Regions from separate parts of the Tenacibaculum profundicola genome, predicted to be linked through region 1. Evidence: riboswitches for the same ligand, from Rfam matches in the RefSeq annotation. Region 1 holds a riboswitch; the other holds the start of a gene.
What was found. Region 1 has a riboswitch for cobalamin ahead of AC2TDS_RS06395 (hypothetical protein). Riboswitches for the same ligand answer to the same signal wherever they lie in the genome.
Positions count from the first base shown of each region.

Region 2: linked by a shared signal. The riboswitch ahead of AC2TDS_RS18385 (TonB-dependent receptor plug domain-containing protein) and the one ahead of AC2TDS_RS06395 (hypothetical protein) in region 1 are both predicted to bind cobalamin.

Region 1 is NZ_CM170137.1:1,446,823-1,463,318, forward strand. It holds gene AC2TDS_RS06370 (sensor histidine kinase) at 1-451, opposite strand, end outside; gene AC2TDS_RS06375 (cobyric acid synthase) at 1,066-2,544, shown strand; gene AC2TDS_RS06380 (pyridoxal phosphate-dependent aminotransferase) at 2,549-3,574, shown strand; gene cbiB (adenosylcobinamide-phosphate synthase CbiB) at 3,562-4,491, shown strand; gene AC2TDS_RS06390 (AAA family ATPase) at 4,494-5,021, shown strand; cobalamin riboswitch at 6,473-6,663, shown strand; gene AC2TDS_RS06395 (hypothetical protein) at 6,751-7,002, shown strand; gene AC2TDS_RS06400 ((2Fe-2S) ferredoxin domain-containing protein) at 7,006-7,845, shown strand; gene AC2TDS_RS06405 (Rossmann-fold NAD(P)-binding domain-containing protein) at 7,826-8,647, shown strand; gene cobA (uroporphyrinogen-III C-methyltransferase) at 8,650-9,384, shown strand; gene AC2TDS_RS06415 (sirohydrochlorin chelatase) at 9,399-10,337, shown strand; gene AC2TDS_RS06420 (hypothetical protein) at 10,831-11,355, shown strand; gene cobN (cobaltochelatase subunit CobN) at 11,373-15,119, opposite strand; gene AC2TDS_RS06430 (cobyrinic acid a,c-diamide synthase CobB) at 15,131-16,471, opposite strand; gene AC2TDS_RS06435 (VWA domain-containing protein) at 16,476-16,496, opposite strand, start outside.
Region 2 is NZ_CM170137.1:4,513,373-4,529,868, forward strand. It holds gene tgt (tRNA guanosine(34) transglycosylase Tgt) at 1-258, shown strand, start outside; gene AC2TDS_RS18340 (LptF/LptG family permease) at 260-1,345, shown strand; gene AC2TDS_RS18345 (DMT family transporter) at 1,332-2,234, shown strand; gene AC2TDS_RS18350 (acetyl-CoA carboxylase carboxyltransferase subunit alpha) at 2,333-3,286, shown strand; gene chrA (chromate efflux transporter) at 3,451-4,587, opposite strand; gene AC2TDS_RS18360 (ABC transporter substrate-binding protein) at 4,605-5,720, opposite strand; gene cobC (alpha-ribazole phosphatase) at 5,724-6,251, opposite strand; gene AC2TDS_RS18370 (adenosylcobinamide-GDP ribazoletransferase) at 6,236-7,006, opposite strand; gene cobT (nicotinate-nucleotide--dimethylbenzimidazole phosphoribosyltransferase) at 7,009-8,046, opposite strand; gene AC2TDS_RS18380 (bifunctional adenosylcobinamide kinase/adenosylcobinamide-phosphate guanylyltransferase) at 8,055-8,558, opposite strand; cobalamin riboswitch at 8,725-8,928, shown strand; gene AC2TDS_RS18385 (TonB-dependent receptor plug domain-containing protein) at 9,008-10,900, shown strand; gene AC2TDS_RS18390 (ABC transporter ATP-binding protein) at 11,365-12,066, shown strand; gene AC2TDS_RS18395 (ABC transporter permease) at 12,059-13,288, shown strand; gene AC2TDS_RS18400 (ABC transporter permease) at 13,291-14,535, shown strand; gene AC2TDS_RS18405 (efflux RND transporter periplasmic adaptor subunit) at 14,551-15,684, shown strand; gene AC2TDS_RS18410 (DUF1573 domain-containing protein) at 16,297-16,496, opposite strand, start outside.

The DNA of each region.
Region 1 (16,496 bases):
TTAGGTCATGTGACACTACATACGCAAACTCCTCTAAGTCTTTATTACGATCAAATAACTCTTTCGCACGGTTTTCTAGATCCTTAGTTCTTTGTTTTATCTTATTTTCAAGACTCTTATTCATTTCTTCTAAACCGCGCCGATGCCTTATCAACCCATTTAAAATAATAAAGGAATATATAAAAATTGTTATTATTGACATTAGAATAGCACCTTCCACCACATTATCGACATTAGACTGCAATACTCTGTATCCCATATGCAAAAGCTGTGATGTACTAAATAGAACAATTAAAACTCTATTGCTAAGCATTAAAATCGCACCAAACATTACTATTAAATTACCCAACAAATAGTCTATAGAAAAATTATTAAGTGCCACCACATATGTTAAGTAGTGTTGAAGCATAAACAATAGTACAAAAACATACAATCCATAATAATCAACCACAAACCTCCTTTTAGTCAAAGGAAGTAACCCTACGATCAAAAAAAGAATTGTGAAAAAAGCTCTCGTATATGGCAACTCTCTTATCTCAGAATTCAAGGTAAGTATCAACAGGGAATACAGATAAATCCCAGGGGCTATTAAACACAACACAAGGCTACTGTTTTTAACTTCATAGGACTCTAGCTTCCCAATTTTCTTCAAAAAACTCACTATCATATTCAAGAAAATATCAAATAACAACTAATGCTAAATATAAACATTTCATTTTAAAATTTAGAATATAATACCATTTACCATTTGAATTTACCGTAATAAAACGTCCTTTCTCCCTTTCTATTTCAATATAAAAAGAAATCATAGCTACTGCTATTATTGATTTTTCTATCTTATATCTAGAAAAAAATACTCATTTTCTTTTACAGTACATTCAAACAATAACTGGTATAACCTTTTATAAATAGGAGTGCTTATTCGTATTAATTCAAATAGCGTTCAAAATTTCACTTAATAACCTGACTCTTAAATCATAAAATATATGCTCTCTGAAAAATCATAAACACTAATTTTTCTTCCTTTTAATTTAGCTTATTTTAGCATTTATTTTAATTTATCTTATGACGAAATCGTCGCACCCTATTATGTTTGTTGGTACTGGCTCAGATGTTGGTAAAAGTATTATTGTTACAGGAATTTGTCGTATTCTAAAACAACAAGGGTACTCTCCTGCTCCATTTAAAGCCCAAAACATGTCATTAAACAGTTTTGTAACCAAAGATGGTTTGGAAATTGGCAGAGCGCAAGCAGTGCAAGCAGAAGCTGCAGGAATAGATTGTTCTACCGAGATGAACCCTGTACTTTTGAAGCCTTCAGGAAACAATACTTCTCAAGTTATTTTACATGGGAAACCAATCGGTAATCAATCGGCTCGCTCTTATTTTTTAGGAAATAATAAATTACCTCTTTTTGAAGAAGCTAAAAAAGCGTTAAAAAAACTGCAATCTAAATATAGCCCTGTTGTTATGGAGGGTGCTGGGAGTATCAGTGAACTAAATTTAAAACATCGCGACATTGTAAATATGCGAATGGCAAAAGCTGCCAATGCAGATGTGTATCTGATCGCCGACATAGATAGAGGTGGTGTTTTTGCCAGTGTATATGGTAGTATTGCTTTATTAGAGGACGAAGAGCGCTTGTTAATTAAAGGAATTATCATTAATAAATTTAGAGGAGATATTTCTTTATTTGAAGATGGTAAAAAAATACTAGAGTCTCTTACGAATATTCCTGTTTTAGGCGTAGTCCCATACGCCAATGACATATATATAGAAGACGAAGATTCTTTAGGTTTAAACAACAGACATAAAAATTCAAAAGCTGACAACGTAAACATTGCAGTAATTTTGTTACCCCATATTTCCAATTTTACTGATTTTAATAGACTCGAAAAAGAAGACCGTGTTCATCTTTTTTATACAAGATGTGCAGAGGATATTAAAAAAGCTGACGTGATCATTATTCCAGGGAGTAAAAATACTATAGCGGATATGCAATTTCTGAGAAACTCTCAATTGGCAAAAGAAATACTCAAGGCACATAAAAACAACACTTTTATTATAGGTATTTGTGGTGGTTTTCAAATGCTAGGCATGTCTATTTCTGACCCTTATCATATAGAAAACGACATTGAACAAATTCCGGGATTAGGAATTATTCCTTCGCATACCGTAATGACATCTGAAAAAACAACTAAACAATGTAGTTTTACGTTTAAAAATCACTCTGAACCTTGTTCTGGATATGAAATTCACATGGGAAAAACAACTTTTGATAATCAGAAAGCATTGAATTCAATGAATGCCCGACCAGAAGGTTATTTTTTTGAAAATTGTTGGGGAACTTATATTCACGGTCTTTTCGACAATACAGTTGTTATTGAAGATCTATTGTCTAACTTTAATACACAAACCAACGGTAATCGTTTTGACTACCAAGCCTATAAAGAAGAAAACTATGATAAGTTAGCAAAGCATTTGGAAAAACATATCGATATTAAGTCCATTGTGAAAAATATGAAAACTTCAATTCCTACTTAACGTTATGGCTATCGATTATGGACATGGAGATGATCTTCATAAATACAATACTATTGAATTTAAAGCTAATTTTAGTTCAAATGTATGGTATCAAGGCGCCCACCCTTTGTTGTTAGAACACCTTAAAAAGCAAATTCATCGTATAGAAAATTACCCCGATCCAAATGCCGAATACTTAACAAAACAAATAGAAACACATCATAAGTTACCATTTGGATCTGCCATAGTAACAAATGGTGCTACAGAAGCTTTTTATTTAATTACCAATATGTTTCGTAACACATCGGTTACCATCTGTACTCCTGCTTTCTCAGAATACGAACTAGCTTCTAACATACATTCACTTTATATAGAGTTCATCGATAGAAAATCAGTTACAGACCATGTATACACCACTAAACTTGCTTTTATTTGCAACCCCAATAACCCTGATGGTTTTGAGACTACATCTGGTGAGATCGGCCTACTAGCAAAAAAATTCCCAAACACCTACTTCGTCATTGATGAAGCCTATATAGAATTTACAAATTCATCTATTTCTTGCCTTTCTTTAATCGCTAATCATCCTAATATTATTATCATAAAATCACTTACCAAACTATTTTGTATTCCTGGCTTGCGATTAGGTTATATTATTGGTAACTCTGAATTAATATCTTCTTTATCGAAAAGTAAGATGCCTTGGAACGTTAACAGCTTAGCGCTAATTGCTGGTTCCTTTATCTTTGAAAACTACACCCAAATCACTCCTACATTTGACACCTACGTTAAAAATCTTTCTTTTTTAAAAGAATCTATAAATACAATTAAAGGCTTTGAAGTTATACCATCCAACACAAGCTACTTCCTTGTAAAGATGAATAAACCAAGATCATCAAAATTAAAGGACTATCTCGCGAGAGAACACCAACTCTTGATAAGAGATGCTTCCAATTTTAGAACTTTGGACAAGCATTATTTTCGTTTAGCTTGCCAAACCAGCACACAAAATAAATTATTAATTAATGCTTTGATGGAATGGAAAAATTAATTGTATTACTTCCATTATTGATTGCCTACGTCCTCGATTTAATTTTAGGGGATCCGATATGGTTACCACATCCTATTCGCTTCTTTGGTAAACTAATTTCTTTTGGTGAAAAACATCTTAACCAAAACAATTTTAAATTTCTAAAAGGCTTAATCTTAACATTCCTACTTACAACTGGTGCATTTCTGTTTTTTTATTTAATAGTTCAGATACTTAAACCTTTTCCTATCGTTTTTATCATTTTTAACGCTGTATTTTTATTTTATGCGATTGCTAATAAAAGCTTGATCAGCGAAGGTAAAGCCGTTTTTAGCGAACTTAAGAAAGGAGTCATTCAGGGTAGAAAGAGACTTTCTTGGATTGTAGGAAGAGACACTTCTGAATTAAATGAGCAACAAATAAAAACAGCAGTATTTGAAACCTTATCTGAAAACTTAAGTGATGGTGTTATCGCTCCTTTATTTTACTTTGCTTTTTTAGGTGTGCCTGGAGCCATGCTTTATAAAATGGTAAACACCTTGGACTCCATGATTGGATATAAAAACGAGCGATACTTAAACTTTGGTAAATTTGCTGCAAAATTAGATGATGTTTTCAATTATATTCCTGCTCGATTAACGGCTATATTAATGCTAATCGTGACAGGGAAGCTGCATAAAATTAATTTCATTTTGAAATACGGATGTCAACATTCCAGTCCTAACGCTGGTTATCCGGAAGCAGCTTTAGCTGCGATTTTAAATTGTAGGTTTGGAGGTCCCAATTATTATCACGGAAAATTAGTGCCCAAACCTTATATTGGAGATAATGATAGACATATCAATATCTCAGAAATTAAAAAAGTCTCGACGATTAATCATTCTGTTACGGCTGCTTTTGTAATATGCATCGCTGTATTTCTTTATTTATTTTCTTAAAAATGAAACGATATATTATTACTGGAGCCCCAGGAACTGGTAAAACAAGTTTAATAAATGCCCTAAAAAAACATCACTTCACGTGTTTTGATGAGATCTCTAGAAAAATAATCATTGAACAGCAAAAAACAAAAGGAGACAAAACACCTTGGCAAAATGTTTCAGGCTTTACTCAATTGGTTTATCAACACATTACAAAAGAATTATTAATCCCAGTAAACAGGACCTCTTTCGTTGACAGGAGTGTAGCTGACAATATAGCTTACTTGAAACTAAAAAATATTCCTATCTCTGCTTCTTTTAAACACTTTAATTATAAAAAACACTACCATACAACTGTTTTTATGATGCCTCCTTGGAAAGAGATTTACACAAAAGATCCACAACGACAACAATCTTTTGAAGAGTCTCAGAAACTACATCAATTATTGCTAACCACGTATAACGATTTAAACTTTTCAGTGAACATATTACCACAAACAACCATTGCTGAACGGGTTAAAATACTAACCAATTTTTTACAAAACTAAACATTACATAATTTACAAATTGATAGTAATTTTAGTCTTTCCTAATATCAATAAAATGCATTACTATACCGCATCTTAGGTAAATCATGCTTGTGTTTTATATCGATTGGAATGAAGTTATACGATTTACAGATAAATAATTATGTCGGTAAATTAATATCAAGATGATATCATACAAAGCTGAGCCACCAAAAACAGCATCTTAAAAGAAGTATTACAAAATAAATACAGCCAAACAGGTAATTATACGATTTACAGATACATATTTCGTATATAGGTATTGAATTATTTTAAGTTAGTTTAAGGCATAAAACGTTAGCATAGCCAAGCTATGGTTAAGTTTTATAACGCAAAAATAGCTACAAAAGAAATAATAGATATGCGAAATATTTATTTGTAAATTGTATTATATACATATTTTTAAAAAGTTGTTCTCTAAAACAGCGATATCGGCATTCTATTCTTAGGTTTTACTTATAGGGTTTATAGGTAAACCCATCATGGTTACCCCTAGTATTTTTTTAGTGTTTTTACTCACCTTATTATAAATTTAATATCTCTACATTTACATCAGTTTAAGTAGAAGTGATATTCTATTAAGGGGAAGATTCCTACTTGACTTATTGTTGAGTAGGAATCAATTTAAGCCTTAATTAATTATACAACTAACCATACTTTAAATTTCTACTTCTTTATATACAAAAGCTCTTTATAGAGCTTTTTTTTATTTCTTATACTTTTTAAAACTGTCCTAATAGTACTATAGCTTCGTATTTGCTTTTCTTCATGATTGAAAAGTAAATAAAAAACCAGCTATACTATCGCGTGACAAGGTCTATTCTATAAAATCACGCCTATATATTATCGTTAACTCTTTAAACTTGAAAAACCAGTAACAAATAGATTCTCTTGTTCCAAATCCAGTCAAATCATTCCATTTATGCATCAATGAAACAATATGCATATAATCTTTGAGATTTTAATCAGTTCAAAAAAGAGGAAACTTGAAGTTAAAATATTTAACTAAAAAAATGCAATTCCGATAATCTGCAAAGAATTTTATTTTCACAAAAATCAAATAAATCATATTTCTATAAACAGCAAATTTCAATCACTAGTAAAAAACAGGTTAAGACTCATGGTTTTCCCTAGTTCAACCTTTAGGGTTTTTACTTATTTTACAGTATTATTCTTTATCCTATCTTTGACATAACTTAGGAGACGTCCTAAGATTTTCTTTTTCATAGCAATTTTCCCGCTCATCTTTTGAGCGGGTTTTTTTTATGAATATATCCATCTTTTATCATATCTCATTATCGGTCATCATTTCGTAACTTTCTATGCATAAATTTTTACGCTTCACGTCTAGCAAATATTAAAAAAACATTATTATAGAAGAATTGATAAAAAGCTTCTTTGTAAAAATTATAAGTGCTATTAAATAAAAGATTATATTGGTCCCTTAAAATGGTTTTTTACCTCTGGTAAAGATTAAAAGGGAATTTGGTGAAAATCCAAAGCTGTTCCCGCAACTGTAATACTTATTTCAAGACGTCATTAAATAGAGCCACTGTAAAATATATGGGAAGGTGAAATGATTGTCGAGTAAAGTCAGGAGACCTGCCATTTTAGTGAATTTATTTTATGAACTCTCGGGTAAAGAGTTGAAAAATAATACTACATTATCGGTGTATTTTTCTACAACTTGCCTGCTTAATTTTATTTTTAAATGAAGAAACTAATATTATGCAGTGTATTGTTCGCTCAAGCTTTTATAGCAAATGCATGTACTAACAATACCAAAAACCTTGTCAATTCTAGTGAAACTCCAATTGTTTCGCATTCAGGAACTCTGTCAGATAGCACTAAAAATTACAACGTTGAAACCCTTGTAGCTTTAAAACCTAGTAATGGTTTCTCTACTAATTGTTCTCGTAACCCTTTATTGTTATCTAAAAAAAACCTTTCTTATTTCTTTTAAATTATGGGGAAAAATTTATCGAAAGTAATCACTACATTTCATTTCTGTGATGGTGGATCTTGTAAAAAGGCAAAGAGTGAATTGGCGGTAAGAGAAGCGAGGGCACTCTTACGAAATGAAAATTTATGGAACACTACACATACCATAAGAACTCGTTGTAATGGCAGATGTGAAGATGCTCCTACTTGGATTGTTCAACCTGGGAATTTTTGGTACAAAGATGTAAGCCCTGAAAAAGCAATAAAAATTGTTAACGCTCATACAAAAGAGAAAGTACCTATTCAAGAATACTTACTGTATGAAGAAGGCGCTAGTAAACTAAACACTGTAAAAGAAAGAACAGGTTCACTTCCAGCATTTAAGCCAAAAACAGACGATCGTTTTGGGAATATCCTAGTTGCAAGAGCCTCTGCCTCCGATCAATATTTATACCCTGTGTTTAAAACTATATTTGCCTCTGAACATGAATTCGAGGTGCTGTACAATGCAAACAACTATACGATTAGCAGCAAACATTCTGTTGACTATCTCGATATTTTTGATCTTGAAATACGCGGAAATGATATTCAATTTAAATTAGCTATCGGACCAATAACTAAGGCTCTAGAAAAAGAAATCGATTCTGAAATCATTACTAGAAAAGTTGGCGTATCTGAGGTGATCTGGTTTCAAGAGCATGAAGCTTTTATTGGAGCTATTCAACTTAAAAATAGAAAAGGTAAACATCTAATTACACTTTTTATTCCTAAAGAAAATAGTGATCTTTGGAGCTATATTTTAGAAATATATTTAGAAATGAAAACTAACAATCCAAGAATAATTAATGAAGTACAAACAAATTAGTATAGTCGGTTCTGGTTGGTTAGGCGCTCCTTTAGGAACCTATTTACACTCCTTGGGGTATCAAATAAAAAGTTCTACCACTTCTAAAGAGAAGGTAACTTTATTATCCAATAAAGGATTTATTCCTTATGTGTTTTCTCTAGGAAATCCCGATTGCTCATCGTCTATAAATGATTTTTTATTAGATAGTGATGTTGTTATTATCAATTTTCCTCCCAAAAGAAGCATCACTAATATTCAAACCGTATACCCAAAGCAAGTTGAACATATTTTATCGTCGATCAAAAAGCATCAAAAAGTAATTTTTGTAAGCTCTACCTCTGTATACCAAAACACTAATGATTGGGTTACTGAAGACATGAAAGTGTTTCCTGAAAAAAATTCTGGTAAAGCAGTATACGAAGCTGAGAAGTTATTAGAAAAATCGTTAAAAGACCGACTCACAATTGTGCGTTTTTCTGGATTAATAGGCTATGATCGACTACCTGGTAGGTTTTTAGCAAATAAGGTCAATTTAAAAAACGGGAAATCACCTATTAATGTAATTCATCGTGATGATTGTATTGGCCTCATTCACGCTATAATTGAAAAAAAATGTTGGGGACAGATTATAAACGGGTGTGCCGATGAACATCCTATGAGAGCCGTTTTTTATACGCAAGCGGCTAACAACATAGGACTAACTCCACCGAGTTTTATAGAGCAAGATCATGAAATTGGATTTAAAAAAATTTCCAATACTAAAAGTAAATCCTTACTTAAGTACAACTATATACATCCAAACCCTTTAAAACTAATTTAGTGATGCACCCTATTACCATTATTGGCGCTGGACCGGGAGACCCAGAGTTGTTAACAGTAAAAGCGCACAGACTGATCAGCAATGCAGATGTTATTTTACATGACAATTTAGTTTCAAGTGCCATTCTGGACCTCAACAGCACCTGTGAAAAAATATATGTAGGTCGAAAATTTGGTGATTCAAGTAATCAAATCGATAGACAACAGCACATTAACGAACTATTATATACCCATTATAAAAAAGGTAAAAAAGTCGTTCGGCTAAAATCAGGTGACCCTTATATCTATGGCAGGGCAGCTGAGGAAGCTCGATATTTACATGTTAAAGATGTTCCATTTGAAGTAGTTCCAGGCATCTCCGCAGCAATAGCAGCAGCCAACCTTTACAATATTCCTATTACCGAAAGAAACCATTCTAATGCCATGCTTATCTGCACAGCTCATACTGCTGATTATTCCTTTGAGCAACTCAACGGTATTGCCCATATGTTAAAAGCTGGTAATACCATTTCTATTTATATGGGATTGAAAAGTATTCATAGAATTATCCCAAAATTGATAGGTGTTTGTAAAGATGAACACATTCCCGTAAATGCCATTTCAAATGTTTCAAGATCAAGTCAGCAAATTATAACAGGAACCTTAGGAACCATTGAAGCTTTGCTTAAAAAGAAGGATTTACCTATGCCTGTAGTATTTATCATCGGAGCAACACCTATCGGTAGCAAAAACAACTAAAATTTATAACTAAGATGAAAGAAGGAATTTTATTATGTGGTCATGGTAGTCGAAGAGCCAGTGGCGTGGAATCGTTTAAAGAATTAGTTCGTATTTTAAAAGAACGTTATCAGAACTCTTATGAGGTAGATTATGGCTTTTTGGAGTTCAATCATCCTACTTACGAGGCGGCTGTTGAGCGCATGTATTTAAACGGTGTACGAAAAATATATGCCTTACCCGTTATTTTATTTGCCGGATCTCATGCTAAAAATGATATCCCCTTTGAATTAAACACCTTACAAAGCTATCATGATGATTTAACAATAAGCATGGGCAAACATATTGGTGTAAGTTCATTTTTATTAGATCTGGCTGTTAAGCGCATTGAAGAAACGGAACGAAAACTTCCCAAAATAGACAGAAAAGACACCTGTTTAGTGGTTGTTGGTAGAGGTACTACAGACCCTGATGCTAATAGTGATGTTGCCAAGCTTACAAGCATGCTATGGGATGGGATGGGGTTTGGCTTCGCCACGACAGGGTATAGCGGAACGGCGTATCCGAAAATAGACACGTCTTTAGCTATGATTGATAAACTCGGTTTTAAACGAACAATTGTGATCCCTTTCTTCTTTTTTACTGGCGTGCTATTAGAACGCATTTATACGTATGTTTCGGAAAGGAATAGACAGTCAGAAAACGAATACGTGTATACTGACCCGTTTGGAACTGATGAATTAATTTTACAAGCCTTTGACGAACGTTTAAAAGAAGCTAAACATGGTGCAGCTCATATGAATTGTCAACTTTGTAAATATAGAAAGCAAATTGTAGGTTTTGAACAAGATATCGGAAAAGAGCAAGTGGGCCATCATTTAAATGTCAAAGGAATTTTGTTTGAAGAAGATGAAAAACCCGATGCTAATAAAAATAGTTTAGGAAATAAAATAAAAAAGGTTCTCGGAATTTAATTCCTAATTTCCTTTTAATAAATAGTATCCTTTAGGTTCGTTTCGTTTATTAAAAGGTTTCTATTTTGTTTATTATGAATGCCGAACTATAGGCAAAACACTAGCATGGCTGCAAGGAAATGACTTAATAGTTCTACTTGTAGTAAGTCTGTTTATCAGCAAAGTACATAATAGAAAATCTATTACAGGATGAAACCACTGTAAAATCGACCATTTCGTTGTACTTTAACATTTAACCATAGCGGTGCTATGCTAATATCATTTACCATTTGAATTTACTGTAAAACAATAAAACGTCGTTTTTTCTTTTACAGTAAATTCAAACAATAACTGGTGTAAAATTGAGGAAGCACTTCCTTTTATGGCGACTACCTCTCTCATGATAAAGTTCTATTGCATAATACGAAGCTATCAATTGATGTTATACCTAACAAATAATAATAAAAATTCAATGTTAAATATAGTATATTGCGCATTTAAATAGGCATATAAAATGGTTTTAGTTGAAAATGACATATCCTCCCATGTTATTGAAAAGGTAATCGGGACTCCTATCAAGTTCAACTTTAAAAACATGGCTCCTATTGGCAGTACGGCTTTCTTTCTAAAATCATTCAGTTGTAAAAAACCAGGTAATCATCATGTTTTAATCCAGAATTCCAGATGCAATATTCAACGGTATAGCAAAGGACTTCTTGTAAGAGCTAATTACGCTAATAAGCGCTTTGCCTTACCAATAAAAAACGTAGAGATTAAGGAAATCACATTCATCCGAGGAAAAGAAATCATTTCACCACCCACCATCTCTATTATGAATCTTCTCTTAAAACTAGGTTTTTCCATTAGATACGCAAGATATGCTTCTTTCGGATCTGGGTATGCTATTTCAGAAACCTTCCTTATTCTCAAAACTTCTGATTACGACTTAAAACTCAGTACCAGTGGATTTAATTTTGAAAACCAAGTGTCTTTTTTTAAGTTGTTAGGCTTGTTAAACACATTGAAAATCATAGGATAACACTATATAATCCTTCTTTACTCAACCACTCCCTCACCCTCTATAAATAGCGCTTCTAATCGTTGTTTAATTTCTTCTGAAGGGGTTTTCCACATACCTCGTTGTATGGCTTCTAACAAACGTTCACTCATATCTTTTAATGCCCAAGGATTATGTTGTTTGATGAATGCTTTATTCTGTTCATCTAGTAAATACGTTTCTGTGATTCCTTCATACATAAAATCATCAACCAAATTTGTGGTAGCATCATAGGCGAACAAATAGTCTAAGGTAGCTGACATTTCAAAAGCACCTTTATAACCATGACGTTGCACACCTGCAATCCATTTCGGATTAATAACTCTTGATCTAAACACTTTCAATAATTCTTCTTTTAATGTTTTTACTTTTGGTGTTTCAGGACGTGAATGATCTCCAAAATAAATTTCAGGATCTTTCTTACTTATAGTTTTCACTGCGTTTGCCAATCCTCCCTGAAACTGGTAGTAATCATCACTATCTAAAATATCATGTTCTCTATTATCTTGATTTTGCATCACTACTTGCATGTCTTTCAAACGATACTGAAATGCTTCATGAGCCGATACTCCTTGTTTTGAACTTCCATAGGCATAACCACTCCAATTAATATAAACGTTAGCTAGATCTTCTTGCGTTTCCCAATTTTTCTCATCAATAACCCCTTGCAATCCCGCTCCGTAAGAGCCAGGTTTGGAACCAAAAACTCTATACAAGGCTCTTTGTACACTCTCATCTTTAGCCAAGCCCTTTTCTTTCCATGTTTGGGTTTCTTTTAAGAATCTCTTACGAATAGGATTGTCTTCTTCTGGCTCTTCTTGCATCGCTACTTTTTTTACTGCAGCATTGAACAAATTAATAACATCTGGAAATGCATCTCTAAAGAAACCAGATATTCTCAGCGTTACATCTACTCGTGGTCTACCTAATTTTACGATAGGAATCACTTCAAAATCAGTTACTCTTCGGTTTAAACTTTTCCATATAGGCCTCACCCCCATTAACGCTAACGCTTGTGCAATATCATCACCTCCAGTTCGCATTGTAGCAGTTCCCCAAACCGAAATACCAATAGTTTCTGGATAATCTCCATGTTCTTGTAAATAACGTTCTATAATAAGTTGTGCACTTTTTTCTCCTAATCGATACGCAGTTTCTGTTGGGACTGTTCTTACATCTACCGAATAAAAATTTCTTCCAGTTGGTAACAAATCTACCCGTCCTCGCGTTGGAGCTCCTGAAGGCCCGGAAGGGACATACAGCCCATTTAAACCTTGTAATAAATAAGTGATTTCATCTGTGGTTTGTTCCACTGCAACTAGGGTTTTCGTTTTTATAAGCGTTAAAACTCTATTCAGTTCTGGATAGGTTTCCTCTAGTCTATTCTCCTCAAGATATTGGATGAGGAACTTCTTGCTCAGATCTTCTAAAACAGCTATTACTTGTCCAACTGTTTTACAAGAATGCTCATGAATACAAACATTCATAGCCTCTCCATAATCTAATGTCAAAATAGTATCTTCAATTCCAAAATCTATAGCTAGTGCCTGCGTGATTCCTTTTGTTTGAAAAGAGCCTGATCTATGCAATGCTATTAACAAATCAATCAGTTGCTCATTTTGAGGAGATGTACCAAAAATATGAAGGCCATCACGAATTTGCGCTTCTTTTAATTCACACAAATACCCATCTAACTTAACCAGCAGCTCATCTACATCATCAGAATTAATGCCCAAATCAACATTCAATTGAGCCTCTTTTACTAAAGTGGCAATTTCTTTTTCAAGTACTCTTGCTCTTTTAATATCTAAAGTAGATGCCTCATAGTATTCATCTACTAAATGTTCAAGCTTTAAAAGATTTCCAAAATTCTCCGCACGTGTCATTGGTGGAATTAAGTGGTCAATAATTACCGCTTGTGTTCTCCTTTTCGCTTGAGTTCCCTCACCAGGATCATTGATTATAAAAGGATAAAAATGAGGTAATGGACCAAAAATTGCGGCAGGATAACACGATGTTTCATCAAGAGATACACTTTTACCTGGAAGCCATTCTAGATTTCCATGCTTTCCTAAATGAATCACCGCGTCAACGTTAAATGTATCTTGAAGCCAAAAGTAATATGCTAAATATTGATAAGTAGGTGCTAAATCTGGTGAATGGTAAATAGCTTGTGGATCTTGATTATAACCTCTTGAAGGTTGGATGCTCACAAAAATATTTCCCAGTATAAAACCGGGCACGATAAACCCTTCTCCATTATAATATGGATCATCTTCCATTCTTCCCCATTGTACTCTAATCTTCTCCTGTAAAGTACTTGCTAAAGTACCGAATTTTATATCAAAATCACGTTTAGAATAAACTACTGCATGCGGACGAGTTTGTACCGTACTAACATCATTCGTTGTCATTTGAGTTAACCAATGCATTAACTCCGTACCACTTTGAGGTAACTGATTTCCAAGGTTATACCCTTTTTTTTTCATAGCTTGCAATACCCTGATACAACTCTCAGGGGTATCTAATCCTACCCCATTGGCTAATCTACTATCTTTATTAGGGTAATTGGGTAGTATGATTGCTACCTTTTTATCAGTGTTATTCTTTTTTTGTAAGCTTACCCAATTATTGGCTAATGCTGCCATAAAATCGCATGCCGGGGTATAGGCTTCATATTTTATAATCGAACTATCCGTTAATGGATCTTTGGCAATCTCCTTTTTAAAAGAAACGGCTTTACCTATAATACGGCCATCTATTTCTGGCAAGGCGATATTCATAGCGATATCTGTAGGTGGTAATCCAAACAATCCTTCTTTCCAAACTTGTTTATTACTCGTAGAAAAAATAGCCTGTAACACTGGGACATTAAGGTTTTCAAAAATAAAACCTTCATCATCCGTTGGCTTAATGGTAAATCCTGTAGTATTCAAAATAACGTCAATAGTACGTTGCTTATCATATGTTATCATTTTTTCTACCTCCATCAATACTTCTTGATCTCGCAAATTATTCACAAACAAAACAATTGGATTTAATTGTTGTGCTTGTAAACTCTTACTCAATTCAATAATCGGGTCTAAATTATTAGCTAAATAATGAGCTCTATAAGCTAAAATAAGTGCATTTTTTTGAGTTTTATCTAGTGCCGATTCCAACTCTTTCTGACTTACAATTCCTTGTTTCGTGGTATATAAAAACAGATGATCGTAAGCTTTTGGCACATCGATTTCTGAGGGTATGTCAAAAAAGTTCTCATATAGATAATAAAGTAATGAAATCGTATTTTCTTTACCTCCTTCTTGAAGGTATCGTCTGCATTGATGAACTACATTCAATGATTCAGAAGACCGTTTCATTAACTCATAATCTGGCTCATGAGCTGGTATAAGTAACAAAACACAATCGGTTTTTTCTTGTAGTTCTATCAGAGATTCAACCAAATATTGGTAATAACTCATTCCGCCCAATAAACTGCATATAATAACTTTTGCTTTTTCTAGTACGTCTTCTATATAGGTATCAATCGTCAGTTCTTGTTTTAAGTAAACCAAATTAGTCATCCTTATACTAGGAAGAGCGTTCGTGTTTTCAGCATATACTTCTTTATACGCTTCATTCATCGTATGAATTTCTGTATCACTTGCGCTTAGAAAAACAATATCTCCTGGTTTCTGTTCTATATAAAAAACTCCGTCGTCATCAGGATTCCATCCTCCCGGAATTGTAGCTATTAAATGCATAATTGGATCAGTTATTCAGTTACTGGCTTTTTCTTAGTTTTCCATTTTTTTTCTGGTTTTATGAGCCAATTAAAATTTCCTTCTCCCCAGTAAAAATGAATATAACTTGCCAATACATTTTTGTATTGGTATATTCTGGTCTTTATTTCCTTGTTTCGTGCCGTTAAAACGGTAATATTTGCCCCTTCTTTTTCATCATTTAAAATTTTAGAATAATGAAATTCGTGCCCCCATAGTTCATAGTCATTAAACAGTACTTTACGATATCCCAGTTGTAATTTTTTATGCTCCATCGTTGTACTAAACTCAAACACTTGAGCCATAGAGTATTCTTCTTTTTTTTCATTTATAATACTTTTACCCAAATACATCATCCCCCCACATTCTGCCAATATTTGTGTTCCATTATCAGCAGCATTTTTAATAGCGATAAGCATCTTTTTATTGGCTGATAGCTTTTCTAAATATAACTCAGGATATCCACCTGCTAGATATATTATATCAGCCTCTGGAAGGTCGTCATCTCGCAACGGACTAAATAAAACCACTTCACCTAATTGTTTTAAGTATTGTATGTTTTCACTATATGTAAAGTTAAAAGCTTCATCTTTTGCTACAGCTATTTTACACGATTTCATCAACGAGTTACTTGTATAGCTCTCATTATCATTAGAATTAACTCTTGCGTTTTTAGTACGGTTAAGTAATGTTGCAATATTGATGTGGTTACCGACATGATTTGAGGCTTGATGTATTACTTCTTCAAAACTTTTATCTATATGCAACCCTAAATGTCTTGATGGGATCTCTATTGCTTCATTAGGTGGTAAATAACCTAAACTTGTTATTCCTACCTTTTCACAAGCTTCTTTTAAAAACGCATAATGAGAATCTGTTCTTACAAAATTAAAGAGTACTCCTGCAATGGTAATCTCTGGGTCAAAAGTCTTCAAGCCATGTAAAATAGGGGCTACTGTATATGCCATTGCCTTAGCATTTACTACTAAAATTATTGGGATATTCAACTTTTTAGCAATCTCAGCAGAGCTTCCCTTATCTTTTACCGCGCCGTCAAACAACCCCATTACTCCTTCGACGATACTTATATCGGCTTTATCACTGTACTTAGTAAACACCTGATTTAAATGAGTGTCAGACATCATTATGGAGTCTAGATTTATACTAGAAATTCCAGCGGCAGTACCATGATGCATGGTATCAATATAATCAGGACCACATTTGAATGGTTGCACGCTATACCCTTTATTTTTAAGGTACCTCAATAAACCTAGAGTGACGGTTGTTTTACCAGAGTTACTCCAAGGTGCAGCTATTAAAAATTTGTTTTTCATTAGATTATGAGTTTAATGAATCTAA
Region 2 (16,496 bases), 1.5 Mb from region 1:
AATATCAAGAATAAAAAATGGGAAGATGATTTTTCTCCTATTGATGAAATGGGAATTACTTATGTCGATACAATGTACTCTAAAGCCTATTTGAAACATTTATTTTCTGCTAGAGAAATGCTCGGTAAGCAAATAGCATCAATACACAACTTAGGATTTTATCTATGGTTGGTTCGTGAAGCTAGAAAACATATTATAGCAGGAGATTTTACTGAATGGAAAAACAAAATGGTTATTCAAATGAACAAACGTTTATAAGTTGAAGTTACTAGATAAATACATACTAAAACGTTACTTGGTAACATTTCTGTTTACTTTGTTAATATTGATTCCAATAGCTGTTGCTATCGATATAGCAGAGAAAATTGATCGGTTCCTAAGAAATGAAAATTTAACGTTATTTGAAGTAGTAAATGATTATTACAAGAATTTTATAATTTACTATTCGAATACATTTATGCCTTTGGCATTATTTATTGCCGTTATACTGTTTACGTCAAAGTTGTCGAATAATACAGAAATAGTAGCTATAAATAATGCTCAAGTTTCTTTTACACGTTTTTTGTACCCTTACTTTATAGGAGCAACCATTATAACTTCTGTAGCTCTTTTAATGAATCATTTGTTTGTTCCATCTAGTAGTAAAACGAGGAGAACTTTTGAGAAAAAATATCTATCACGAAAAACATATGTAGACAATACCATTAGAGATTTTAGTTTACAACTAAATGATAGTACCTATGTTTTTGTCCAGAATTTCAACTTGGAAAGAAATTCTGGCTATAATTTTTCCACGGAAGTGTATGATGGCATTCGGTTGAAGTACAAATTGATAGCTGATAATATTAATTGGAACCCTAAGGATAGTACTTTTAAATTGAATAGCTGGAAAGAACGAAAAATATTTAAGGATCGGGATAGTATTTTTTCGGGAAATACATTAGATACTACCTTTGCATTTACTCCCAACGATTTTAATTATAAAAATCTTGTAGCTCAGGAAATGCGATCTGGAGAATTAAAAGACTTCATTAACCTGTCTAAAAAAAGAGGAATAAAAAATTTGAACGCATATTATGTAGAATTGTATAAGAGAACAAGTTTACCTATTGCTTCGTATATTTTAACTCTAATAGCTGTGGTTTTAGCACATAAAAAGAAAAGAGGAGGTTTAGGAGTTAATCTGGCACTGGGTATTGGGGCAATGTTTGTATATGTGTTTTTTATGAAAATTGGAGAAGTATTAGGTGCGGTAGCAGGAGCGAATTCTTTGTTGAACGTATGGATGCCAAATATCATTTTTGGTACGTATGCAATTTATTTATATATAAATGCAAGAAAGTAAAATTAAAAGTTATTTAACACTACATTTTATCGTTTTTATTTGGGGTTTTACCGCTATTTTAGGGGCCTTAATAACAGTAGACGCAATACCTTTAGTGTGGTTCAGAATGCTGTTGGCGGTTATTTTTATCGCTGTTTACATTTTAGTAAAAAAGAAGGAATTTGCTATTGAAGGTAAAGCCATATTTAAATTTATAATTTCAGGATTGATTATCGCCGTTCACTGGATTACTTTTTTTAAAGCAATAAAGGTGTCTAATGTTTCAGTTGCTTTAGTAACGATGAGTACTGGTGCATTTTTTGCATCATTAATAGAACCTCTATTTTTTAGAAGAAAAATTAAGGCTATTGAAATTTTATTTGGGTTACTTGTAGTGATCGGTCTTTATATTATTTTTAATTTTGAAAGTCAGTATACCCTCGGAATTGTTTATGCATTAATATCAGCATTTCTATCTGCTTTATTTTCAGTATTAAATGGGCTATTCGTGAAAAGGTACGACCCCACAATAATATCTTTCTATCAACTACTTTTCGGCGTATTAGGAATTACATTGTTTTTAATATTTAAAAATCAATTTTCAGTAGAGTTTTTTAGTATATCTATGGTAGATTGGTTTTACTTAGTTATTTTAAGTAGTATATGCACAGCATATGCTTTTATAGCTTCAGTAAAGGTAATGAGGTATTTAACACCATATACAGTAATGCTTACTATTAATTTAGAACCCATTTATGCGATCATTTTGGCACTTATAATCTTTGGCGAGAAAGAAGAGATGAAAGTAGAGTTTTATTATGGAGCGTTTATCGTTTTATTGGTCGTATTATTGAATGGATTGTTAAAAAATAAAATTTTGTTTAGAAAGAAAATTACCGTAAAAAAATAGGTAAAAAAGTGGTTGTATTAAAATATCTGTTCAAATTTTTAGTATGTTTGCCTTAGCAAACAACGAATTTAAAAAATAGAAAAATCAAACTGTATACTATGGAATATTTAGATTTTGAAATGCCAATTAAAGAACTTGAAGATCAGTTGGCAAAATGCTATGACATAGGGAAAGAGAGCGATGTTGATGTTTCGGAGACATATAAGAAGATTGAGAGAAAATTAGAAAAAGCAAAAAAAGATATACATAAAAACTTAACACCATGGCAACGTGTGCAGTTGTCACGTCACCCGAATAGACCGTATACCTTAGATTATATAAGAGCTATCTGTGGTGATACTTTTATGGAACTTCATGGAGATAGAAGTGTGAAGGATGATAAAGCAATGATTGGAGGTTTAGGTAAAATTGGAGATCAATCATTTATGTTTATCGGACAACAAAAAGGGTATAACACCAAAACACGTCAATATCGTAACTTTGGTATGGCAAATCCTGAAGGTTACCGTAAGGCGTTGCGTTTAATGCGTATGGCAGAAAAATTTGGTATACCTGTGGTTACCTTATTAGATACACCGGGAGCATATCCTGGTTTAGAAGCCGAAGAGAGAGGGCAAGGAGAAGCGATTGCACGTAATATTTTAGAAATGACTCGTTTAAAAACACCTATTATTACTGTGGTAATTGGAGAAGGTGCTTCTGGAGGAGCTGTAGGTATTGGTGTAGGTGATAGAGTGTATATGATGGAAAACACTTGGTACACGGTAATATCTCCGGAGTCGTGTTCTTCTATTTTATGGCGTAGTTGGGAATATAAAGAACAAGCAGCGGCAGCACTTAAATTAACTGGGGAGGATATGAAGAAGCTTGAATTAATTGATGGTATTATTAAAGAACCACTTGGTGGAGCCCATTTTGATAGAGAGGGAGCCTTTGAAGCTGTTAAGAATCAGGTGTTAAGTGCATTTGATGAGTTGAAAGACTTAAATGAAGTTGAGTTGGTTGAAAAACGTATGAATAAATACGCTAGTATGGGCGTTTATAAAGAATAATAAATTTATTATAGTTCACAAAATAAAGAGCATCTACGTCAAGTAAGATGCTTTTTTTATGCCTACGTGTCTCGTTCTGAAATAATGTTATATCACTTATGATTTGAAATTATAGCATACCAAAATGACACCCCTTCTCAATACAAATGTAAATCGTATAAGCGCTAAAAAAGGGTAAGTATATAGCCTAATAAAGAACTACCTAAAACAATATAAGCATTGTTCGTTTTTTTAAACATAAACACTACTAAAAAGCTAATAATCATAATTACAATTGTGCGCCAATCGGTAATGGTATTTTTAGCCATTATCATACAAACAGCGATAATAAGAGCTACAGCAGCTATATTAACACTATCGAGCATTGCGCCTACAGCTTTCGATTTTCTCATTTTGGGAATTAAAGGGTTCAGTAATAACACCATGAGAAAAGAAGGAAGAAAAATACCTGCAGTAGCGACAAGTGCACCAGAAAAGCCATTCATTTGCCAACCTATAAAGGTTGCGGTTGTTAAAATTGGACCAGGGGTTATTTGGCCTACAGCTACGGCATCTATAAGTACTTGTTGGGTAAGCCAACCATTACCAACCAATTCGGTATCTAAAAAAGCAAACAATACATAACCACTTCCGTAAAGAATAGCTCCAATTTTTAGAAAAGTAAAAAATATAGAATATGTAGCAATTTTTGTGTTAGCCTGTAAGGCGAATACAAACGGTAAAAGAGTATATAAATGACTGTTATTTTTTCTAAAATAAAACATTAGTAATCCCGTTATGGCGCTACCAAAAAGTACTGCAATTTCATTAATACCTAACAAACTAGCGGCTATGGCAATACAACCAAGAATAACCAATTGTAAATTTTTTACAGCTTTTTTTCCTAATTTATAGGCAGCGATTGCAATAATGGCTATAACAGCAGGTTTAATACCGTATATAAAAGGAGTAACTTCAGGTAATTGGCCATAAGATTGATATAACCAAGCAAATATACCTGTAATGAATGCAGCAGGAAAAATAAAACAAAAGCCAGCAATGAATAAGCCTTTCCAACCTGCTTTTTCATGTCCGCAATGCATGGTCATTTCTGTTGAATTCGGGCCAGGGATTAGATTAGTAGCACCCATGAGATCTAAAAAATGTTCTTGCGTCATCCATTTCCTTTTGGTAACAATTTCATTTTCCATCATGGCTATATGCGCGGCAGGACCGCCAAAGGCAATGCAACCTAACTTAAAAAAAAGCAAAGCTATTTCTTTTAAATCATCTCTTTGTTTTATGCTTTTAGTATGGTTCAAAATGAAAGGATTTTAAATTATTCTACCTTATTAAAGAAAGTCAATGTATAATTTGGTAACACGTTAGGACTCGTGATTTTAACCAAATCCTTTAAAACCAAATCTGGCCGTACAGGAGATAATTCATAATACAACAAACCTCCTGTCTCTCCTCTTTTTCCAGCGATTGAATAAAGCTTGTTATTTGTATATGCATCGAATTCTTTATAGTGAACATTAGCAGTAACTAGTTGTTCTTTGGTTTCATATAAGCCACAATTAAGCCAATAATCTGCATGTTTTCCTTTTTCCAACACACTTTCGAAACTAAGTTGTAAACTTCCAGTTCCTTGTGTATCTTTCCATAGATAATTTAAATTTGCATCTTTAAAAAAAGTGGCGTTATAGCTTTGACCAGCCGGAACATTCCATACATCTTTAAACATACTACCAGATAGGACCGTTGGAGTGTTTACATTTTTCTTAGCAATTTCCTTTGCTTCTAAGTAAGCGGTTTCAATTGAATTAAAAATGCTATCAGCCTCCTTCTCTTTATCAAATAAAACTCCAAAAAATTTAATCCATTCAGCTCTTCCTAATGGTGTTTCTTCCAACCAATCGCCATTAAAAATAACAGGAACACCTGTTTTTTTGATATTCTCATACAATTTACTGTTAGGATGTAATGAAAACCCTACCACTAATTCTGGTTGTAAGTCGAGTATTTTTTCTGTATTCATATCTTGCTCCATACCCAATTCCGTAATTTTTCCTTCTTTGATTCTATTACGTGTTTTTGGAGAAGAAATGTATTTGGTATGTGGAAATCCAACTAAACTGTTCTCAATTCCCAACAACTCCAGCATCGGTATATGTGTAGTACTGGTAACCACTAATTTTTCAACAGGAACTTTAATTTCATTCTTGTCAATATTTGTAATATTGGTAAGTGTAAAAGAATAGCTTTTGTTAGAATTTTGAAAAACTCTCTTAATAATTAATTGTTTTCGATTGTTTTGTGTGACAATATCAAATCCCTTAGCATATTTAATGCTATTGTTTGTAGGGGGTATTGGAACAACTTTTTGGGAGCTTTCTTGCTTGCAAGATTCCAAAAGAAATAGCATAAAAATAAATAGTAAATAGTGTTTCATTTTTTATATGTTGAGTGTGACCATGGCGCCATAATTGAGCTTTAGGTCAAATGATTTTTCAAGTGAAATGTGATTTATATAAGCCCACATACTTCGTATTACTCCTGCATGGGTTATAACTACGGCTCTTTCGTTTGTTGTTTGCTTTAGCTCCTCTAAAAAATCAGTGGTACGGCTATACATATCAAGATAAGATTCTCCATTTTTTGTTGGAACATTAACAAAATCTTCCATCCAATAATTTAACTCATTTTTGTCAATATCATCCCATCTTTGGAGTTCCCAATCTCCAAAATTAAGTTCTTTTAAACGCTCATCAAAAATCACAGTATCTGATAATTGTTCTGCTAACAAAGCACAACGTCGAAGCGGACTGCTATAATATGCAATGGATGATTCGTTAAAGGGAACCTTGTCTAAAATGGGGTGGATTTCTTCTAAAAACGTAGCTGTTACTCCGATATCTGCTTGGCCATAACAGGTTGCTTTGGCTATTTTAGGTGTGGTATGTCTAACTAGAATAACTTCCATACGGCTAACAAGCTTATATAATAAATGACTTCTGAAACTTGCTGTAATGCTCCAGCACAATCGCCAGTTTGACCTCCAATCCATTTTTTAAAAAAACGACCTAAATATACATAGGTTATAAATAAAGGGATCAAAACTAAAAACACAAAATTTTCTTGTAAAAATAAAAGAGGTGTCAGACCTATAATACCAGAAATAATGAGTGATTTAGTGCTCATCTTTTTGGTAGTAGGTTTTACTTTTGAACTATCGTTATCTCTTACATAGGTATGCGTGTATAACAAAATTGTGGCTATGAATCGGCTTACACCATGACCTGAAATAATAACAAAAACCAAGTTTACTGCGTTCTTTTGTAGATGATATAATGATAGAAATTTTAAACTGAGAATGAAAAGAAGTCCACTAACTCCAAAAGTTCCTAATCTGGAATCTTTCATTATAGTTAAAATCGTATCCTTCGTCCATCCGCCACCAAAACCGTCGCAAACATCTGCGAATCCGTCTTCATGAAAAGCTCCCGTTACCCATAACGAACTGATCATACTTAATAAAATAGCTATATCAGCAGGAAAAACGAAAGAGAAAGTATAGTAGGTAAAAGCAGCTATACCACCAACTAAAATTCCAACTAGAGAGAAATACCTACTACTTTTATTTAGAATTTCAGATGAATGATCTACCCAACTAGGGCATGGTATACGTGTAAAAAATAAAACTGCTGTTAAAAAATAATGAACTTGCTTTTTGATCATAATTATGCTTCACTTACATTGGCACTTTCAAAAGTAGCCATATTATTTAAAAAATTTACACTTGCTTGTACAATTGGGAAAGCAATTGCGCAACCTGTACCTTCTCCTAAGCGGAGTCCTAGATTTACTAATGGTTTTACATTTAGGTAGTTCAGCATTTTTTGATGTCCTTGTTCACCAGAGGTATGACAAAAAATACAATATTCTAAAATGGCAGGATCCATGGAATGGGCTGCTAATAAAGCAGCAGTAACAATAAAACCATCTATTAATAAAGTCATCTGTAAAGAAGCTGCTTCTAGCATAGCACCGCACATCATTACAATTTCGAATCCTCCAAATGAACGTAGAGCATCAGAAGAAGATTGTAAAGACGTTTTGTGTAAGTTATAGACCTCCTCTAAGGTTTTTATTTTGGTATTAAGACCTTCATCACTAACGCCAGTACCTCTGCCTACACATTGACTAATAGGTGTGTTGGTAAGATAACTCATTAATAAGGAAGCAGAAGAAGTATTGCTGATACCCATTTCACCAAAACCAATAATATTACAACCGTTGGTATGTAATTTTCGAACGAGTTCTTTTCCTTTACTTAGAGCTAGGTTATATTCCTCAAAAGACATGGCTTTGCTAGTACTGTAATCGTTAGTTCCTTTCGCTATTTTAGCTTTAATTAACTGTGCATGACTTTCAAAATCGGCATTTACACCGGCATCAACAATTTTCAGATTGATATTATTTTGATTACAGAACACATTGATTGCTGCACCGCCAGTTAAAAAATTCAGCACCATTTGCTGTGTAACTTCTTGTGGATATGGACTTACTTTATGAGTCGTCGCTATACCATGATCGCCAGCAAAAACCATTATTGTTGGATGTAAAAGACTAGGGGTCGTTGTTTTTTGAATTAAAGCTATTTGCATAGCAATGGTTTCTAACATTCCTAAAGCACCGATGGGTTTGGTTTTATAGTCTATCTTTTCTTGAATAGTTTGTTGTAAACTTTTAGAAAGTGGAGCTATTTTTGTATTCATAAGAAATGTTATTTTAATGTTAATGGTAAACCAGACACCATAAAAAGGGCTTTGTGAGCATGTTTGGCAATGTATTGATTGGTCCAACCTTGAAGCTCTGTAAACTTTCTTCCAGATTGGGTGGTAGCGTGCAATCCCATTCCTATTTCGTTCGAAATAATTATAATATTAGAATTGATACGGGTAAGCTTTTCTATTTCTGTTTTCGCAAGCTCGAGGGCTGCAGTAACATCGTATTCGGTATCTGTAAATAAATTAGTTAGCCAAAGTGTAACACAATCGATAACCACTGTTTGGTTTTCAGAAATCTTTTTACTTATCCATTTTTCCTCTTCAATGGTTGTCCAGCGATTATCTCTTTCAGCAATATGCCTGTCAACACGTTTTTTAAAATCATCATCCCAAATGCGCGATGTAGCTAAATATATTGGAGAATCTGACAAAGATTCAGCAAGTTCTTGTGCGTACCTGCTTTTTCCTGAACGCTCACCTCCTGTAATGTAATATATCATCTTAAAAAATTATGGAACACAAAGATTACAAAGTTTTTTAGATAAGAAAAACTTATATACCAAACTTTACACTTTAAATTGGCTGGAAGGAAGCCGAGTAATGTTTTTGAAAATTAAATCGTCAAAAAAACCATAGATTTTTGTTGTAAGTTTATAATAATAGTATAAATTCGCACCGAATTTTGGTTTTTCTTTAATCGCTAGCAAAGATTAAATAAAATTAAAAGGGAATTCGGTTTAAATCCGAAGCTGTTCCCGCAACTGTAAGCTAAAAAGCTTGTAATTATTCTTAATGTCACTGTTTAATAAGGAACGGGAAGACCAATTACAAGACGTAAGCCAGGAGACCTGCCAAATTTCACACAATTCGAACTTTCGGGATAAAGGTTTGAGGGTAGTACATACTGCGCTATTTTTTTCCTGAATAAAATTTAAAATATTAAGTAGAAATGAAAAAAAAAGTACTTTGTTTAAGTGTTTTAGCAACCGTCTTTGCATTCAACGTTAATGCACAAGAAAAAGAGCAGAATATACAACTCGAAGAGGTTGTTATTTCAGATTCCAAATTCAAATTAAAAAAAGAGAATTCAGGGAAAGTTATCCATAAAATTACTGCAGAAGTTATTGAGAGAAATACAGGTAAAAATGTCGTTGACCTAATCAATACTATTTCGGGTATAGAAATAAATGGAAATACTAGCGTGCCTGGCCAAAATCTAGGAATCTTTGTGAGAGGTGGAAGTACAAAGGAAGTAGTGGTTTTGATTGATGGAATTCAGGTAGCAAACCCAGCCGATGTTTCTGGAGGCTTTGATTTGCGATTATTAGATTTAAATGACGTAGCGTCAATTGAAGTGATTAAAGGAGCTGCAAGTACTTTATATGGAACAGGAGCAGCCACAGCAGTAATCAATATTACATTGAAGGAGGCTAAATCAGGAACAGCCAATACAGCATTATCACTTTTTGGAGGAACCAATAATAGTCAAGACACAAAAAATGGAACAGTCATTCAAAGTGTCGCGAATATTAACGGAAAGATCAGCGATTTTAATTATTTGGTTAGTTTTTCTTCTTTTGACGCAAGAGGAGTTTCAGGTGCTCGATCTGAAAATGAAGCTGTTGTTAATGATGATCCTTTTCAACGAATAGCAACAAATGTAAAGCTAGGCTATAAATTTAACGATAAGTTTTCTATCAATTCTTTAGGAAGTTACAGTGAGTTTAGCAATAATTATGATTCGGGCCCTTTTACCGACGGTTCTAATACTTCTTTAGATAAAAGTTATAGAGTAAGCTTAGCACCAAAATACGAGTATGAGAAGGGAAGTGTTCAGCTTAATATGGCGTATAGTAAGTACGATGCAGATAGAACACAAACAACATATCCAGGTATAAGTAGGGGAGAAAACTACATAGTAGATGCTTTTGCAAAACATCAATTTAATAATTTATTCTTAGTTGCAGGAGTTAATTTTCAGCATAACACTATTGAAACCTATGAGATACCATATGGTCTAACGGAGTTGACAAAAACAGTATATACAGAAGAGCCTAAAACACAACTGATAGATCCTTATGTGAACGTTGTATATGTATCAGATATTGGTGTAAACCTGAATGCGGGTGTTCGATTAAATAATCATAATAAGTATGGAAATCATTTTGTATATAATATAAACCCTTCCTATAGAATAAAACAGGAAAATGGATACCTAAAGTTTCTAGCTTCTTATAGTACCGCATTTTTAGCACCATCTATTCAAGACTTATACGCTTCATGGGGTAATATTGATTTGACCCCACAAGAGAGTACTACTTATGAAGGTGGAGTTGAATATAAGTTGAATTCATTGGTTTTAAATACTGTGTATTTTAACAGAGATGTAATGAATATTATAGGATATAATAATACCACTTTTAGAATGGAAAATATGGGTAGTACGAGTATAGAAGGTATTGAAGTGAACGCGAACTATAAACCGTTAGATAATTTAACGTTAAATACGAATTATACGTATACAAATAATGATGAAGTTGCGATAAGGATACCTAAACATAAAATAAATATCGGTGCTAATTATGGTTTTAAAGCAACGAACGTATCACTAAGTTACCAATATGTCAGTGATAGAGATGATACAGATTTTAGAAGTTATCCGTATGTAAATGTTCCTTTAAGCGCTTATTCTTTGGTTGATTTTTCTGCGAATCATACGTTAAATAAAAATGTTAAATTATTTTTAACGGTAACAAATGTTTTAAATGAAGATTATGAAGAAACCTTTGGATATTCAACATTAGGAAGAAATTATAAATTAGGTGTTCGTTTAAATTTTTAACACATTTTTTAATTACTGAAATATAAATTTTTAGCAAAAAAAAGCTCACATTATGTGAGCTTTTTTTGTGCTAAAATACTTTTCTTAGAGGGCGAAAGAGAACGCCAAAAGCAGTACCTTTTATGTTTAACTCGAATTCTGTATTAGAACTTCGTAATGAGAGTTGAAAACATCATAAAAGCAATTGTTTTATCAATTTAGCGCAGCAGTGCTGTTCTAAAACTGAAAAATAGAACGTAGTGTTTGATTTTGTAGAGCTTTCAGGTTATCATATATTTTCTAATACATAATCTGGTTTTAATAAGTTTTGAGTTTATGTTGCTTGATGAAAGAAAATAAAAAATTTGATAAGTTTTTGTAACATAATTTTTAAACGAACGTCTTGTAAGAAAGTAATAAGTCATTTTACACAAAATTAGTAGCTTAATTGCTATTTGATTTTTTTGGCAAAAATTAACTAACGAATGATAAAAATAGAGAACCTACATAAGTCCTACCCAATTGGAAAAGATTCACTGCATGTTTTAAAAGGACTGGATTTACATATTAAAGAAGGTGAATTTGTGTCTATTATGGGGTCATCTGGATCTGGAAAATCTACGTTATTGAATATTGTAGGTTTATTAGACTCACATGATGAAGGAAATTATTATTTGAATGGACAGTTAATAAAAGATTTAAATGAAAAAAAAGCAGCGATTTTAAGAAATAAATTTCTTGGATTTGTATTTCAATCTTTTAATTTAATTTCATACAAAACTGCCTTAGAAAATGTTGCATTACCACTTTATTATAAAGGGGTAAGTAGAAAAGAACGTTTAAAAACAGCTCTAGATTACCTTGAAAAAGTGGGCTTGAAAGACTGGGCAAATCATTTACCTAATGAACTATCAGGTGGGCAAAAACAGCGTGTAGCAATTGCTAGGGCATTGGTGACTAGACCTAAAGTTGTATTAGCCGATGAGCCAACTGGAGCACTAGATTCTACAACCACAGATTCTGTTATGGACTTACTAAAAGACATAAATGATGATGGAATGACTGTTTTTGTAATTACGCATGAAGAAGAAGTAGCAGCGCAAACAAAAAGGATAGTGCGTTTAAAAGATGGTGTTATTATAAGCGATACTGTTACAGAAAAAGCTAAAAATCAAAGTTATGTTTGATATAGATCGTTGGAGAGAAATTTTCCAAAGTATTAATAAAAACAAGCTTCGTTCTATATTGTCGGGTTTTACGGTAGCATTTGCAATATTGCTTTTTACCTTGCTTTTTGGGATTGTTACTGGTTTGCAAAATCAATTTAAAACAGCATTTGTAGATGATGCAACCAATGCGATGTTTGTTAGAGTATGGAAAACATCAAAGCCATATAAAGGGTTACAAACAGGAAGAAGAATTCAGTTAAAAAATGAAAATTTTAATTACGTTAAAAATAAATATGAAAATAAAATTCAGCATTTAACGGCAAGAATTTATAAAAATGTCAATATAGCTTATAAAGGTAAGCAGAACAATTATCAATTAAGAGCGGTACACCCAGATCATCAATTCCTTGAAAAAACAATAATGGAAGAGGGCAGGTACATTAATGAGCTTGATTTAAAGAATAGGTTAAAAGTAATTGTAATAGGAAGATTGGTGAAAAAGGATTTGTTTGGAGAAAAACCAGCTCTGGGTAAACAATTGAATGTCGATGGAATTTCCTATAAGATAATTGGTATTTTTTCTGACAAAGGAGGGGATAGAGAAGAAAGATTAACATACATGCCGGTTACCACTGCGCAAAAACTGTATGGAAACAATGATTATATCAGCCAAATAAATATAGGATATGATCCAAAATTAAGTTTAAATGAGGCTATTGCTTTTGGTAATAGAGTAGAACGAGACTTAAGAAAGAAGTTGGATATTCATCCTGATGATCAAAATGCCTTATCTTTAAGTAATATGGCTGAAGCAAACAAAGGAATTAATCAATTTATGTTTGCATTGTATTTTATTGTTGTTTTTGTGGGGTCAGGAACCTTAATAGCAGGGATCATTGGAATTAGTAATATTATGATTTTTGTTATTAAAGAAAGAACAAAAGAATTTGGTATACGAAAAGCCTTAGGAGCACAACCATCGTCTATCATTGGTATGGTAATTCAAGAGTCGATTTTAATAACAACAATTGCTGGGTACTTAGGACTTTCCTTAGGAACGTATATACTAAGTACCATAGGAGAAGATTTGGAAAAATATTTTATTAAAGATCCACATGTCAGCCCTGGTATTGTTATTGGTGCTACAGTTATACTGATTTTATCAGGATTAATTGCTGGGTATTTACCAGCAAAAAGAGCAGCACAAATTAAACCTATTGTAGCATTAAGAGCAGATTAACTATGAAATTTTTATTTGATTCAGATTCATGGCAAGAAATTTACGGAAGTATTCGTAAAAATAAACTAAGAACAGGAATTACCATAGTTGGTGTACTCTGGGGAATTTTTATTCTTGTCGTTTTATTAGGTGCGGCAAGAGGGATGGAAAATAACTTTAAAAGGATATTTGGAGATTTTGCCACTAACAGTGTTTTTATGTGGACACAAAGCACTGATATGCCATTTAAAGGCTTTCAAAAGGGAAGAAGATTTAGTTTAACTTTTGAAGATATACAAACACTTAAACAAGAGTATGCGAAAGAAATTAAGTTATTAGTTCCGAGAAACCAGACAAGTGGACTTTTAGTGAAGGATTTTAAATCTGGAGATTTTTCAGTTAGTGGTGACTATCCAGAGTTAGACAAAGTACAAAAGAAAGATCTTATTTATGGAAGGTTTATAAATAAAAATGATATCAATGGTAATACTAAGGTATGTGTGATTTCAGAAAATATATATAAACAGTTGTTTGATAAAAATGAAAAACCTGTTGGACAATACATCAAAATAAGCAATGTTAATTACAAGGTAATTGGCGTATATAAGCCTTCGACTACCATCGATATTGATGGAGATACGGCGTATATTCCTTTCACGACTTTTCAAAAAGTATACAATACATCAAACAAGGTTGATTGGATGATGATTACAGCCAATGAAGGGGTAGATATTAATCAAATGGAGAAAGATATTCTCTTGACACTTAGGAATTTACATAAAGTGCATCCAGAAGATTCACGCGCTTTTGGAAGTGTTAATTTAGGAGATCGAATAGCTAAAGTAACAGGGTTTTTAAAAGGAATGCAGTTTTTAACTTGGTTTGTAGGAATAGCAACCTTAATAGCAGGAGTATTTGCAATCGGAAACATTTTATTAATAACTGTGAAGGAAAGAACAAAGGAAATTGGAATACGAAGAGCCATTGGCGCAACGCCAAAAAGTATAAGAAGTCAAATCATTTTAGAATCAGTTTTTTTAACAACCATTGCTGGTATGCTGGGAATAATATTTGGAGGACTAGTATTGTATTTACTCGATACTACATTAGGGAGTGGGGAAGATCCCACACTGGTAAACCCTACCGTTAATATTCCGATAATTATGGTAGCATTTAGCATATTAGTAGTTTTAGGTACGATGATAGGACTGATACCAGCCTATATGGCAACCATTATTAAACCAATTGAAGCATTAAGAGAAGAATAAAATAATCAACAAATCATGAGTAAAAGAGCAAAAATCATTTTAGCAATTGTAGCATTACTATTTGTAGCCGTTCTAATATGGTTAGGTAAAAAAAATCAAAAAAGTATAATTTCCTATGAAACAGAAAAGCCTTTTAAGGCAACCATAATAAAAAAAGCTGTGGCAACTGGAAAAGTAATTCCTTTAGAAGAGGTTGAAATTAAACCACAAATTTCTGGAATAATTAATAAAATTTATTTAGAAGAAGGAATGGTTGTTAAATCGGGAGATTTAATCGCTACTGTTAGGGTAGTGCCTAATATTCAGTCATTGAACTCTGCAAACGGTCAAATAGAGAACGCAAAATTATCATTTAATAATGCGAAAATACAATTTGATAGAAATAAAAAATTATTTGATAAAGGTGTGATTTCTAGGCAAGAGTATGAAAATTCTGAATTAAATTACAAAAATGCAAAGCAAAGTTTAGCAAATGCAAAATCTGATTTAGATATTATCAAAAAAGGAACCACTGCAAGATTGGGTAAAACAGCAAATACCAATATTAGAGCAACAGCCTCTGGAATGTTAGTAGAGATCCCAGTGAAAAAAGGGTATCAAGTTATAGAAAGTAATAACTTTAATGCAGGAACAACTATTGCCACAATTGCTGATATGACAAAAATGATTTTCGAAGGAAAGGTAGATGAATCTGAAGTTGGAAAATTGGTAAAAGGCTCTGAAATTGAAGTGTCTTTAGGAGCGATTGAAGGGAAGAAGTTTCCAGCACGATTAAATTTTATAGCCCCTAAAGGAACTGAAGAAAATGGAGCTGTACAGTTTAAAATTAAAGCAGATGTTGTTTTAGATGACCAGTACTTTATTAGAGCGGGTTATAGCGCTAATGCAGATATTGTTTTAGAAAAGAAAGATAGTGTTTTGTCTATAAAAGAATCATTGTTACGCTTTGATAAGAAAACAGAAGAACCTTATGTTGAAATTAAAGTAGGTGCAGACGGAGATGGAAAATTTGAAAAAAGAACCGTTAAATTAGGGACTTCTGATGGGGTAAATGTTCAAATACTTGAAGGGGTAACCGAAGATGATGAAATCAAAATTTGGAATAAGGCTTCTAAAGATGAAGACAAAGAAAGAAGAAGAGATAGATAATATCTAGAAATTAATATGATAAATGAAAACCACATTGCATAAGTTGTAATGTGGTTTTTTTATGCATGCAAATGGATGTATTTGCTGATTCAACCCGAATTATGTAATAAAATATATAGACTCCTTGGTATTTAGGGTACATGCCGATGTATAGATAAGAGATAAGCGTTGACCACAAAGAAAGACTGTGTAACTTAACCTAAGAAGCGGTATAAGATTCAAAAAAGATAAAAATTATGTTGTGCGTTATTAATGAGCATACAAGAAAAACTAGTGCAATTAGTTTGAAGGCTAAGGGAATAATTGAGTTAATATTATCATAGAACTGGTGCTTCTATTGATAGGTAGAAATAAAATGAAGCGAGGCTATACCAGTTATTGTTTGAATTTACTGTAAAAGAAAATGAGTATCTTTTCTTTATATAAGATAGAAAATAAATGATAGTAGTAACTATGATTTATTTTCATATTGAAATAGAAAGGGAAAAAGGACGTTTTATTATGGTAAATTCAAATGGTACTAGATAGAAAAGACAACAAAAAAATCCTGAGATTTATCAAAAATCTCAGGATTTTAATTCTATACTAAATACTTAAATAGTAAAGTTAATATTAGTTAGTTCCATTAGAAACCATACTTTTTTCTTTAGCAGGTATAGCTTCTTTAACGATGAAACCTTTAATTTTTAATACTTTTCTTTCTACTTGAGCATTCGAAATAATCGTGATTGATTTATGAAAACCACCTGGTCTTTTCGTGTCATAAGAAACCGCTATTTCACCTTTCTCTCCTGGCATAACTGGTTTTTCTG